4 regions of the Streptomyces sp. V4I23 genome follow, and region 1 is predicted to be linked to each of the others. Evidence: riboswitches for the same ligand, from Rfam matches in the RefSeq annotation. Region 1 holds a riboswitch; each other region holds the start of a gene.

What was found. A riboswitch is a leader RNA that binds a small molecule or an ion and turns the genes downstream of it on or off. The one in region 1 is predicted to bind cyclic di-AMP.
Positions count from the first base shown of each region.
Region 2: linked by a shared signal. The riboswitch ahead of QFZ82_RS16565 (C40 family peptidase) and the one ahead of QFZ82_RS11415 (M23 family metallopeptidase) in region 1 are both predicted to bind cyclic di-AMP.
Region 3: linked by a shared signal. The riboswitch ahead of QFZ82_RS23915 (transglycosylase family protein) and the one ahead of QFZ82_RS11415 (M23 family metallopeptidase) in region 1 are both predicted to bind cyclic di-AMP.
Region 4: linked by a shared signal. The riboswitch ahead of QFZ82_RS07225 (M23 family metallopeptidase) and the one ahead of QFZ82_RS11415 (M23 family metallopeptidase) in region 1 are both predicted to bind cyclic di-AMP.

Region 1 covers NZ_JAUSZW010000004.1:2,049,241-2,052,422, reverse strand. Annotated here, with positions in the region: gene QFZ82_RS11425 (pitrilysin family protein) at 1-100, shown strand, start outside; gene QFZ82_RS11420 (M16 family metallopeptidase) at 118-1,485, shown strand; cyclic di-AMP (ydaO/yuaA leader) riboswitch at 1,716-1,874, shown strand; gene QFZ82_RS11415 (M23 family metallopeptidase) at 1,888-2,667, shown strand.
Region 2 covers NZ_JAUSZW010000004.1:3,192,207-3,195,388, reverse strand. Annotated here, with positions in the region: gene QFZ82_RS16570 (hypothetical protein) at 300-653, shown strand; gene QFZ82_RS16565 (C40 family peptidase) at 719-1,873, opposite strand; cyclic di-AMP (ydaO/yuaA leader) riboswitch at 1,876-2,039, opposite strand; gene pcrA (DNA helicase PcrA) at 2,280-3,182, shown strand, end outside.
Region 3 covers NZ_JAUSZW010000004.1:4,746,061-4,749,242, reverse strand. Annotated here, with positions in the region: gene eno (phosphopyruvate hydratase) at 1-330, opposite strand, end outside; gene QFZ82_RS23915 (transglycosylase family protein) at 607-1,278, opposite strand; cyclic di-AMP (ydaO/yuaA leader) riboswitch at 1,282-1,455, opposite strand; gene QFZ82_RS23910 (transglycosylase family protein) at 1,726-2,682, opposite strand; gene QFZ82_RS23905 (cytochrome P450) at 2,824-3,182, opposite strand, start outside.
Region 4 covers NZ_JAUSZW010000004.1:1,113,668-1,116,849, forward strand. Annotated here, with positions in the region: gene QFZ82_RS07220 (SGNH/GDSL hydrolase family protein) at 24-815, opposite strand; gene QFZ82_RS07225 (M23 family metallopeptidase) at 993-1,892, opposite strand; cyclic di-AMP (ydaO/yuaA leader) riboswitch at 1,897-2,053, opposite strand; gene QFZ82_RS07230 (tyrosine-protein phosphatase) at 2,814-3,182, shown strand, end outside.

The DNA.
Region 1 (3,182 bases):
CGTCCTGGTCTACGAGCCCATCTCCGCCGACGACAGCGACATCAGCGACGAGGCCGCGGCGGCCGACGAGAACGACGAGCACAAGGGGGCGGACCAGTGAGCGACGCTGCCGTGACCATGGACTTCCACTCGCAGCCCACCCCCGGCACCGCCCGGCCCTGGGCCTTCCCGGCCCCCGAGCGCGGCACCCTGGACAACGGGCTGACCGTGCTGCGCTGCGACCGCCCCGGCCAGAAGGTCGTTGCCGTGGAGATCCTCCTCGGCGCGCCCCTGGAGGCGGAGCCCGAGGGCCTCGACGGCGTCGCCACGATCATGGCCCGCGCCTTTTCGGAGGGCACTGACAAGCACAGCGCCGAGGACTTCGCCGCCGAGCTGGAGCGCTGCGGCGCCACGCTCGACTCGCTCGCCGACCACCCCGGTGTCCGTGTCTCGCTGGAGGTCCCCGCATCCCGGCTGCCCAAGGGGCTCGGTCTGCTCGCCGACGCCCTGCGCGCCCCCGCCTTCGCGGCGGGCGAGGTCGACCGGCTCGTCCGCAACCGCCTCGACGAGATCCCGCACGAGATGGCCAACCCGGCCCGCCGCGCGGCCAAGCAGCTCTCCAAGGAGCTCTTCCCGTCGTCCCTGCGGGTGTCCCGGCCGCGCCAGGGCACCGAGGAGACGGTGGCGAGGATCGACTCCGCGGCCGTACGGGCCTTCTACGAGGCGCACGTTCGGCCGTCCACGTCGACCGTCGTGATCGTCGGCGACCTCTCCGGGATCGATGTGGACGCGGTCCTCGCCGAGACCCTCGGGGCCTGGACGGGCGACAAGGCGCCCACCCGGCCCGTGCCGGCGATCACGGCCGACGACACCGGCCGGGTGTTCATCGTCGACCGCCCCGGCGCCGTTCAGACGCAGCTGCTGATCGGCCGTACCGGCCCCGACCGCCACGACAGCGTCTGGCCCGCCCAGGTGCTCGGCACGTACTGCCTGGGCGGCACGCTGACCTCCCGGCTCGACCGCGTCCTGCGCGAGGAGAAGGGCTACACCTACGGCGTACGGGCCTTCGGCCAGGTGCTGCTGTCCGCCCCGGACGGCTCGGGTGCTTCGATGCTGGCCATCAGCGGTTCCGTGGACACGCCGAACACCGGCCCCGCGCTGCAGGACCTGTGGACGGTGCTGCGCACGCTGGCGGCGGAGGGGCTCACCGACGCCGAGCGCGACGTCGCCGTGCAGAACCTGGTCGGCGTCGCCCCCCTGAAGTACGAGACCGCGGCGTCGGTCGCGGCCACGCTCGCCGACCAGGTCGAGCAGCACCTCCCGGACGACTACCAGGCGCAGTTGTACGCCCGCCTGGCCGCGACGGGCACGGTGGAGGCGACCGCGGCTGTGGTCAGCGCGTTCCCCGTGGACCGTCTGGTCACGGTGCTGGTCGGCGACGCGGCGCAGATCGAGGCCCCGGTCAGGGCGCTCGGGATCGGTGAAGTGACCGTCGTCAGCGGCTGATCGAAAGCCGCGCATCAGAAGAGGCGCACAGAACGGGTGCGATGCATCCAAACGGAACCCCGGCTTCGAGTCGTATGCCGGGGTTCCGTGCTATGTCCGGCTTGTTGGGGAGATGGCCTGTCTGCCCTGTGGCATGCGCTACAAAAGGCGCTGTCCGTTTGGTGATCGACGGATGACCTGCCTAGCGTCGGTCCGGCTGTCCGCCTGGATCACGCCGCACCCGCGGCATCGGACAGTCATCGCCGAGTCCCCTTCAGGCGCGAGCCCGGGGAGCCGGGGACCCAGTCCCCTGGGGTGAATCGGACGCCTTCGCCCGCGCGGAGGGGCCCGTAGGAGACCTTCCTGCTCCGAACCCGTCAGCTAACCCGGTAGGCGAGAAGGAAGGAAAGGACCAGCCTTTTCATGGCGTTCACCCGTGCCACCGGGAAGCACCGTGCCCCGAGCCGTCTGACGCGCAGGAGCCGGAACATCGCCGGCGTCGCGACTCTGGCCACCACCGGCGTCATCGGAAGCCTCGCCTCCCCGGCGCTCGCCGCCGACGCCGAGCCCTCGGTCGAGGACACCGGCCTCACCCAGATCGTCTCCATGGGGTCCATCGCCGACGAGATCGCCGACCAGGCCGCCGCCCAGAAGCAGGAGGCCGCCGAGGCGGCCGCCAAGGCCCGGGCGAAGGCGAAGGCCGAGGCCGAGGCGAAGCGCAAGGCCGAGGCGCGCGCGAAGGAGGCCCGCGAGGCCAAGGAGCGCGCCGCCCGTGAGGCCGAGCGCCGCCGCCTGAACTCCTTCCGGCTGCCCGTCGCCGGCTCGTTCGTGACCACCGGTTACCAGGCCGGCGGGTCCCTGTGGTCCTCCGGCAGCCACTCCGGCGTCGACTTCCGCGCCGCGTCCGGCACGTCGGTCGTGGCCGTGGGCGCCGGCACCGTCGTCGAGGCCGGCTGGGGCGGCGCGTACGGCAACAACATCGTGCTGCGCATGAACGACGGCACGTACACCCAGTACGGCCACCTGTCGTCGATCAATGTCTCGGTCGGCCAGCGGGTGATGCCCGGCCAGCAGATCGGCCTCGCGGGCTCGACCGGCAACTCGACCGGACCGCACCTCCACTTCGAGGCCCGGACCTCGCCGGAGTACGGCTCCGACATGAACCCGATCGCGTATCTGCGCGCCCGCGGCGTAAGCGTCTGACCCGGCGTCCTCGCGAAGACCCCCGGCGTACGCCGGGGGTCTTCGCGCTTCGGCGACGGTGCCTCCGACGCCCGGCAGCCTCACCGTCCGCCGCCGGTGCGTTCGGCTGCACGCCGCGTACCGCTCGGCGGACGCCCCTGCCGCCGACCGCGCTCGGCGTCCGGCACCGCTCGTCCCGACCGCGAGGCGGTCCCGCCGGCCCGGTCGGCGGGATCCCTGGCGGCCCTGGCTGTGTCCCACGGCCGGTTTCTGGCGCTGCCGGGGGCGGCTGTGCTGCGGTCTCCGCGGCCGTCCCTCTGCCTGTGGCCGGATGTGAGCCGTGGGCCTCGGGTGTGTCCGACGGCAGGTTTCTCGCGCCGCGGGCCGTCTCCGGCGGTCCGGCGACGCGCGACGCGGGGATCGTATTACGTCGTTTCCGGCCAAAAGATATCCATGGATTCCGGTCGGCCATCGGAAAATCCCGTGGACTGGAATAGAGTCACCGGACACGAGTCAATCGGCTGCGTTTCGCGCGG
Region 2 (3,182 bases), 1.1 Mb from region 1:
GGTCCGGCGGCGTACCGCACGGGGGAGCGGTACGCCGCCGGATCTTTCGGCGGGGGTGGCCGAGCCGTCCGGCTGCACGACGGCGGTGGGGAGCCGGCCACCTGGGCGCTGACGCTAAACCGGGCGGTCCCGGGACGGAGAGGTGACGACGGGAAGTGCCCGAACCTGGACGGCGATGTCCGCTTTCTGTGCGCCGGACGCCGGTGCCCGGCCGCATTGCGGCGCAGGGCCGACCGAACGCCGCGATCGGGCTCCCCCGGCCGCCGGACGGTGGTACGGCGCCGATTAGGCTCCGCCCCATGGACGTACTCATCAATGTCTTCGTCGCGCTGCACATCATCGGCATCGCCTCCCTGCTGGGCGGCTTCCTGACCCAGATGAAGGCGATGGGCGCGGGCACGGCCCGCTTCAACCCGGTGATGCTGCACGGTGCGCTGACGATGCTGATCACAGGCGTCGCGCTGGTGGGCCTCAACCAGGCCGACGACCAGACGGTGAACAACCTCAAGATCGCCATCAAGCTGGCGGTCCTGGTGGTGATCCTCGGCCTGGTCTACGTCAAGCGGGACGAGGAGCGGGTCGACAAGGCGCTCTTCGGCGCCGTCGGCGGTCTGACGGTCGCGAACGTCTTCATCGCGACGCTCTGGACCTGACCGACCCCCGGCACACGCGTGCCCGGACGGCGGGACCGTCCGGGCACGCGGGGTGAGCGACCGGGTCAGACCGGGCGGACGCTGCCGTAGATCGGCATGTAGTAGATGGACTCCTCGCGGACGTTCTCGCCCGGCTTCGGCGCGTGGATCATCTTGCCGTCGCCGATGTAGATGCCGACGTGGCTGATGTCGTCGTAGAAGAAGACGAGATCGCCGGGGAGCAGGTCCGCCGTCGCCACGCGCTGCCCCACCTCCACCTGGTCCCAGGTGGTGCGCGGCAGATCGACGCCCGCCGCCTTCCAGGCCGCCTGGGTGAGCCCCGAGCAGTCGTACGAGGACGGGCCCGTCGCCCCCCACACGTACGGCTTGCCGATCTGGGCGCGGGCGAAGGCGAGGACTTCGTCGGCCCTGGTCGCGTAAGCGTCGTCGCCGGTCCCGGTTCCCGTCTCCAGGGGCGGCTGGTCGCTCTCCTGGCGCTGCCGCTCCGCCTCGGCCTCGGCGCGGGCTCTGGCCTCCGCCTCGGCCTTCGCCTTCGCCTCCGCTCTGCGCCGCGCCTCCGCCTCCTTCTCGCGCTCGATCGCCGCCAGCCGGGCCTTCTCCTCGGCGGTCAGCTTCGACAGCAGGGTGCGCGCCTCGGCCAGCTTCGTCTGGACCTTCTCCTTGCTGATGCGCAGGGCCTGCTGGGAGTCGGTCAGCGACTCCAGCCGCTTCGTCGCCTCCGCCCGCTGCTTCGCGGCGGCCGCGCGCCGGGTCTCGTAGTCGGTGACGGCGGTCCGCTGCTGGTCGGTCATCCGGTCCATCAGCTGCGTCTGGTCGAAGTACGCCTGGGGGCTGTCCGCGAACAGCAGCGCCGCGGTCGGGGTGACCGCGCCGGTGCGGTACTGCGCCGCGGCATAGGCGCCGAGGGCGCGACGCGACTCGTTGAGCTTCTCCGCGCGCGTGGCCGCCTCCTCGAACAGGGTGTCGACCTCGCGCCGCTTCTCGGCGGTGGCCTCCTTCGCCTTGTTGTACTCCTGGGTCGCGCTGCCCGCCTGCCGGTAGAGGTCGTCGACCTTCTTCTGCACCTCTTCGACGGAGGGCTTGGGGTCGCTGGGCGCGGCGGTGGCGCTCTGTGTCGACAGGAGGGCGGCGCCGGCGAGGGCGGCCGTCGTGAACCCGACGGCGTGGGAGGGTTTCGTGCTGCGGCTGCGGATCCTGCGATGCGACGCCAAGGCCGGCATCTCCTTCTTCCGTGGACCGCCTACCGGGTTAGCTGTCGGGTTCGGGCAGAACGGAAGATGCCCTACGGACCGTGGACAGGCGGTCCGATTCACCCCGGTTGTGCATAGTTCGGGTCCCCGGTTCCGAACTGCCTCCGGGGCAGCCCGAATTCGGCGGAGTCGACCCGTTCGGCGCGGTTCGCCGGGAGGGGTGCGGGCCGTCTGGTCGAGCACGCTAGCCAACTCGTGTGCGGGCTGTGAAGGTTGATGTTCGATATGTCCGATACATTTTCGTGACCTCTTTCGGTGCCGGCCGCATATCCGGCACCGGCGTGGCGCGCCGGGCAGGGCCGGTCACGGAATGTGACCTGCCCCGTATGGGCATGCGGGCCCGGTTGTCGGTCCGGCCGCCTAGACTCGATAAGCGATGAGCAGCCTCTTTGACGACAGCTTCCTGGCGGATCTCCAGCCCCACGGCGAGGAGCCTCCTCCGCCCCCCGAGGAGTCGGCTCCGGAACCGATCCCGGACGACCTCTTCCAGGGCGCCTACGACGTGCCGCCGGCCCGCGACGGGTACTACCGCGACGGCGCCCCCCGGCCTGCCGTCGACGCGGCCGCCCTGCTCGAGGGGCTGAACGAGCAGCAGCGCGCCGCCGTCGTCCACACCGGCTCCCCGCTGCTCATCGTCGCCGGGGCCGGTTCCGGCAAGACGCGCGTGCTCACCCACCGCATCGCCCACCTCCTGGCCACCCGGCACGTGCACCCCGGCCAGATACTGGCGATCACCTTCACCAACAAGGCCGCCGGCGAGATGAAGGAGCGCGTCGAGCACCTGGTCGGCCCGCGTGCCCATGCCATGTGGGTCATGACCTTCCACAGCGCCTGCGTCCGCATCCTGCGCCGCGAGTCGAAGAAGCTGGGCTTCACGTCGTCGTTCTCGATCTACGACGCCGCCGACTCCAAGCGCCTGATGTCGCTGGTCTGCCGCGACCTGGAGCTGGACCCGAAGAAGTTCCCGCCGAAGTCCTTCAGTGCCAAGATCTCCAACCTGAAGAACGAGCTGATCGACGAGGAGACCTTCGCCGACCAGGCGCAGGACGGCTTCGAGAAGACGCTCGCCGAGGCGTACCGGATGTACCAGGCCCGGCTGCGCGAGGCCAACGCCCTGGACTTCGACGACATCATCATGACCACAGTCCACCTGCTCCAGGCGTTCCCCGACGTCGCCGAGCACTACCGGCGCCGCTTCCGGCACGTCCTCGTCGACGAGTACCAGGACACCAACCACGCCCAGTACACGCTCGTGCGCGAGCTGGTGGGCGAGGGGTAC
Region 3 (3,182 bases), 2.7 Mb from region 1:
GGCGCCGAGCGACGCCTTGTTGTCGGTGGCGTCCAGGTCGAACATCGCCTGGTCGATCAGGCGCTGCTCGGTGGCGTCGTAGCCGACGAGCTCCGGACCGATCTGCTCGATGACGGCGAGGACGGCCTTCTCGACACCCTTGCCCTGGTAACGGTTCTGGTCACCGTCGCGGAGCTCAATGGCCTCGAACGCACCGGTGGAGGCGCCGGACGGAACAGCAGCACGACCCGTGCTGCCGTCGTCGAGGCCAACCTCGACCTCGACCGTGGGGTTGCCTCGGGAGTCCAGGATTTCCCGGGCTACGACGACGTCGATGGACGGCACGAGCATCTCCTTCTGGGATGTGACGCGAGAAATGTGCAGAGGTCTGCTTGGCCTTGCGGCAAGAGCCTAACCGTCTCGGGGACAAAGGCCGGCCGATGCCCGCCCCGTGGGACGAAAAAGGGCATGAACGCTGGGCTTGCCGGACAAAACCCCCGCAAGCTACCCGTAAGTAAGGCTCTTCGGGGCCCTTCACGACCGAAACCCCGGCCCGGCGCTTACGGGGGAAGCAGCGCCGGACCGGGGTGCTCGGAACCCGTCCGCGGGCCCGCGGACGGCGGGCGGTCAGCTCAGGTGGAGCTGCTGGCCCGGGTAGATGACGTCGGCGTTCTCGATGACGTCCTTGTTGAGGTCGAAGAGCTTCTTCCAGCCGCCCTTGACCTTCTCGGCCTCCGCGATCTTGCCCAGGGTGTCCCCGGCCTTGACCTTGTACTCGCCGTCGCCCTTCTTGAACGACGTGGCCGCGGCCTTCTTCGGCGCGGGGGCCTCGGCACGCTCGGAGCGGGTGGTCGGGACCTCGGCACGCTTCTCGGCCGGCTCGGCGGCGGGCTGCGACGCCGGCTCGGCGGAGCCGCCGTTGTAGGGGGCGCTGGAGAGGCCCACGCCGCAGTTCGGCCAGGCGCCCTTGCCCTGACCGGCGAGGACCTTCTCGGCTATCGCGATCTGCTGGGACTTGGAGGCCTGGTCGGCGGAGGGGGCGTACGCGGTGCCGCCGTAGGCCGCCCAGGTGGAGGCGGAGAACTGCAGGCCGCCGTAGTAACCGTTGCCGGTGTTGATGGACCAGTTGCCACCGGACTCGCACTGGGCGACGGCGTCCCACTCGGAGGCGGTGGCGGCGGACGCCGAGGTCGCGCCGAGCATCGGGGCCGCGATGGCGGCACCGGCGACGCCGGCGAGCGTTGCGAGACGAACAGTCTTCGACGAGCGGCGGTGCTTGGCCTTGCCGGAACGCAGCATGGAGCTTCTCCTCACCGACGCCTGCGAGGTGAGCTGTCGGGTTCGGGCCGGAAGAGTTGCCCGGCCGCGCGTCGATGCGCGCGGCTCCACCCCCAGCCGTTCTCGGCCGTCGTGATCGACGGCCGGGACCGGCACTTACCTTGGGTCCCCCGCTCCTGCCTTCGGCGCACTGAGCGACGACTGTTCCCCCCGACCGACGGCAGGATTCGGCGTGACGGTCGACGGTGCCCGCGGTGGCGAGCGGTTCCGACCGTAAACACACCGCTCCCCGATGTCCAAAGTCGAACATCGGGGAGAAATCGCCCGAACTTCCCTCCACTTGGGAGGCGTTTGCGCAGGTCGGGCATGGCTTGGGCGAATTTGCTGGGCGATATCGGCCAGTTGCGGCAAAGAGACCCTTGTCTCACTTACACAGAACGGACATATACCGGCGAATCGCCGCTTGAACTACTCGCCGTTCAGGCCGAGATCAAGGCTCTGACCGGGGAGGATGAGATCGGGGTCGGCGCCCACAGTCTTCTCGTTCGCCTCGTAGAGGGCGCCCCACCCCCCGGGCACCTCGCGCTCGTCGGCGATGGCCCACAGAGTGTCGCCCGGCCGGACGGTGTACGTACCGTCGGACGCGCCCTCTGTCACCCCGTCACGTGCCGATGCGTCACCTCGTGAGGCATGACGACCGCTTTCGCGCTCCTTATCCTCGATGCCCGTTTCGGCATCGTCGGGGGCGGGCTCGCCCCGGTGCCTGCCCGCGCCGGTCGCGGGGTCGGACGCCTCGGCACCGTCCGTGCCGGCGGACAGGACCGGGGACGCCTGCGCGTTGCCGTCCTCGGGCGTGGGCGTCGTGGAGACGTCCGGCTCGGGGGTCTCCCGCGAACCGTCCGGCGCTTCCGCGGCCGGGTCGCCGGCGCCCGCGTCACCGGAGTCGGAGTCGGCCGGCTCACCCGTGTCGGACCTCGTGTCGGCGCCGGCCTCCGGGCTCTCGTCCGGCAGGGGCAGGAGGTCCCCGGGGTCGACACCGGTCGCGGCGTCGTCGTTGGTCAGCCCCGCGATCGGGGCGCACACCTGCCAGGCGTCGGGCCCTTGTGCGTCCAGCACCTTCTCCGCGACCGCGATCTGCTGCGAACGGCTCGCCAGGTCGGCGCTCGGCGCGTACGCCGTGCCGCCGAACTCCTCCCACGTCTGCTGCGACATCTGCAGCCCGCCGTAGAAGCCGTTGCCGAGGTCAGCGCTCCACATGCCGCTGCTCTCGCATTCGGCGACGCGGTCCCAGGTGGCCGCGTCGGCGGCGGAGGCGGAGCCCGCGCCGAGCAGGGGGAGCGCGATGGCGGATCCGGTCACCCCTGCCGCGACGACGATGGCCGGAGCCTGACGGGGGCGGCGGTGACGTCCGTTCCCGGAGCGCATGCGGTTGCCTTTCGCGTGACTACTGGGGACTGTGCGGCCTGCTGATGCCTGCCGAGTCGACGGTGAACGTAGCCGCATTCGAACGTGAGTCACAAGTCGATGCAGCGCAGATCACGTAAAAGTCACAGACTTGACGCTGCGTCAGCCCCTGAGGGCGGTGAACTCAACGGGCAGAGTGCGCAATCCGCGCATGATGAGTCCCCCACGCCACCGCAAATCGGCTGGATCGCCCGCAAGTCGCAAGTCCGGCATCCTCCTGAGCAGGGTCGCGATCGCCGTCTGTCCTTCGAGCCGGGCGAGCGGGGCGCCGAGGCAGTAGTGGATGCCGTGTCCGTATCCCAGGTGCTGGTTGTCGCGCCGGGACAGGTCGAGCGTGTCGGGCTCGGTGAACCGCTCCGGGTCGCGGTCGGCGGCGGCGAGGACGACGAGCACGGGGTCGCCGGCCGCGATCCGCTGTCCGCCGATGTCCAGCGCCTCGGTGGCGAACCGCCAGGTCGCGA
Region 4 (3,182 bases), 940 kb from region 1:
CCCGGGCACCGTGCCGCCTCGGCTCAGAGCGGCAGGAGGTCCGGGCGCTTGGCCGCCACATGGTCGCCGGAGCTCTCGCCCCGCAGTCGCCGGCCGATCCACGGCACCAGGTACTCGCGCGCCCACTGGATGTCGTCGCGCCGCACCTCGAAGGCACCGCGCGGCGGGAGCGGCGGCCAGGGCTGGTCCGGGTCGGCGGGCACGTCGAGACCGAGCACCTGGGCGGCGCGCAGGGCGACGCGGGTGTGGCCCTCGGGTGACAGGTGCAGCCGGTCCGCGTCCCACGCACGCCGGTCCTGAACGGACTTGAGCGACCACAGGTCGAGGACGGGGCAGTCGTGGCGGTCGGCGATGGCCCGCACGTGCGCGGTGTACGTGGCGATCTTTCCGCGCAGATGACGCAGGACCGGCACGTCCCGGGTGTCGAAGCCGGTGGTCACCATGACCGTGCCGACCGAGCTCTTGAGGTCGGCGACGGCCCGCTCGAGCCGCTCGGCCACGTCGTCCGGGTCGCTGCCCGGCCGGATGATGTCGTTGCCTCCCGCGCAGAACGTCACCAGGTCGGGGGCGAGTTCCTTGGCCCTCGGGACCTGCTCGTCGACGATCTGGTCGAGGAGGCGGCCGCGTACGGCGAGGTTGGCGTACCGGAAGGTGTGCTCCGGCGTCAGGTCGGCGAGCAGCACCGCGAACCGGTCCGCCCAGCCGACGTACGTCCCGTCGGGACCGGGGTCTCCCACGCCCTCGGTGAAGCTGTCACCGATCGCCGCGTACGACCCGAATGCACCCGTGTTCTCTGTTCTCGAATCGTCTGCCACGGGAGCACATCTTTCCTTTACGGATGTGACCTACGCGACCGTAAGGAGGGGTTGACGAGAGGTGATCTATGCCACCTGTCAAGTTTCCGTCAAGCCGGAATACGCGGAATCCCCCGCTCCGCCGCCGGACGGAACGAGGGATGCGCGGCCGGCGGCCCAACGGGCCGCCGGTGTACGTCAGATGGAGACGCCGTGCTGGCGCAGGTAGGCCAGCGGGTCGATGTCCGATCCGTACGACGGGCTGGTACGGATCTCGAAGTGCAGGTGCGGACCGGTGGAGTTGCCGGTGGAACCGGACAGACCGATCTGCTCGCCGCCCGCAACGCTCTGACCGCTGGAGACGGACAGGGACGAGAGGTGGGCGTACTGCGAGTACGTGCCGTCGCCGTGCTGGATGACGACCTCGTTGCCGTACGAGCCGCTCCAGCCGGCCGAGACGACGGTGCCCGGACCGACGGACTTCACGCTCGTGCCGCTGCCGGCGATGAAGTCGACGCCGGTGTGGTAGCCACTGGACCACATGGCACCGGACGCGCGGTACGGCGTGGAGACACCGCCGCCGACGGGGGCGGTCCAGCCGGAGGACGCCGGGGCGGCCTTCTCGGCGGGGGCCTTTGCGGCGGGAGCCGCGGCGGCGGGGGCCGCGGCCCGCGAGGCGTCGCGCGAGGACCGGGACGTGGACTCGGAGCGCGGCTCCGGGTCCTTCTTCGCCTTCGACTTCGCGTTGATGGTCAGTTCAAGACCCGGGTGGATCAGCGCCGGGTCCGCACCGATGGCACGGCGGTTGTCGTTGTAGAGCTTCTTCCAGCCGCCGCGGACGTTCTGCTCGTCGGCGATCTTGGCAAGGTAGTCGCCGGCGACGACGGTGTACGTCTTCGGGGCCTTCGCCGCGGCCGGAGCGGCCGCGGCGACCGAGGCCGGAGCGGCCTCCTGGGGAGCGGCGGCGGGGGTCGCGGCGTTGGCGCCGGTTGCGCCGAGCAGCGGCAGGGCTATGGCGGCGCTGCCCGTACCGGCGGCGACGAGGCCGCGAGTGAGGGGGTTGACCTTGGGACGGCGGTGCTTACCCTTTCCGGGCATGGCGCATTCCTCTCCGGCGCCTGCGAGGTGAGCTGTCGGGTTCGGGCTGGAGATGCCCGTTCGCGCTGGTTGCGCGAATTAACCCCGAGCCGTCCGAATTCTCCGGATACGGCGTACTACCTGGGTCCCCCGCTCCTGCCACGCGTGGGTGGGTTCGAAGTCCGGTCGGCGGCAGGATTAGGCGGTCCGTCCGGATTGAGCGTGACCGTAGGCGAGTCCACCGGGCGGAACAAGCCGCGAATTTCCCCCGGCTTTCCCGGTCGCGATTTCCGGGCCGCCCCACTCGTCACCCTCCGTGGACGAGTGACAGTCAATTCCCTTGCTGACCACGGAATTGAGTGGGGGAAAGCAGGCACGTTCCGTCACGAATATGATCCTGCTCACGAGCCGTGCCCCATCTACCCCACAGACGGGGCACGTTATCCGCAAAGGCTCAATTCGGACAGAAGACACAAATAATCGCCTAAGCGTGCACTTGCACACCAAGCGCCGTCCGCAACGCCCGACTTCGTCCCCTGTCGCCGCGCGGCCGGTGACGGAGCCCCTCACCGCCCGCTTCCGGTCACCCTGAATTCAGCCAAGCCGCATCCCGGAGAAACACCACGCGAATGACAGCAGGCCCCTTTCACGCAAAGGGAATCGGGCCGGGCCGCCACACTCACCGGTTTTCGATCACGGCGCCTGCCATTCACGCGGAGCCCGGGTGCGTCGTGCGCGGATGCGTCGTGCGCGGATGCGTCATGCGCGGGTGCGCCCGCGGGCCCCGGCCCTCATGACGGTGCCGGGGCGGCCGGTTCCGCCACGCCCGCGGACGCGGAACGCATCACGACCGACATGATTGCCCGATGAACCTGTGCCGTATCGTCGGATCCCGCCATCGTCGGCGACCGGCGCCGACGGCCGTCGCCTGAAGGAGTCCACGTGACGCAGCAGCTGCCGCAGGCCCCGTCGACCGAACCCCGGCTGGCCGGAGTGCGAAACTTCCGGGACGTGGGCGGACTGCCGACCGTGGACGGCGGGCGCGTGCGGCACGGCAGGCTCTACCGCAGCGGGCACCTCGCGCACGCCACCGAGGACGACGCCGCCTTCCTCGCGTCCCTCGGGCTGCACACGATCTTCGACTTCCGCAATGCGGCGGACCAGCGGCTGGAAGGCCCGGACGTCGAGCTCCCGGGCGTGCGGAACGTGAATCTCCCGCTGAGCGACCCGGCCGACGGCGCGGAGTTCTGGAAGATGGTCCGGGACGGCAACCTCGACCAGCTGAAGTCGATCCTGGACGACGGCAAGGGC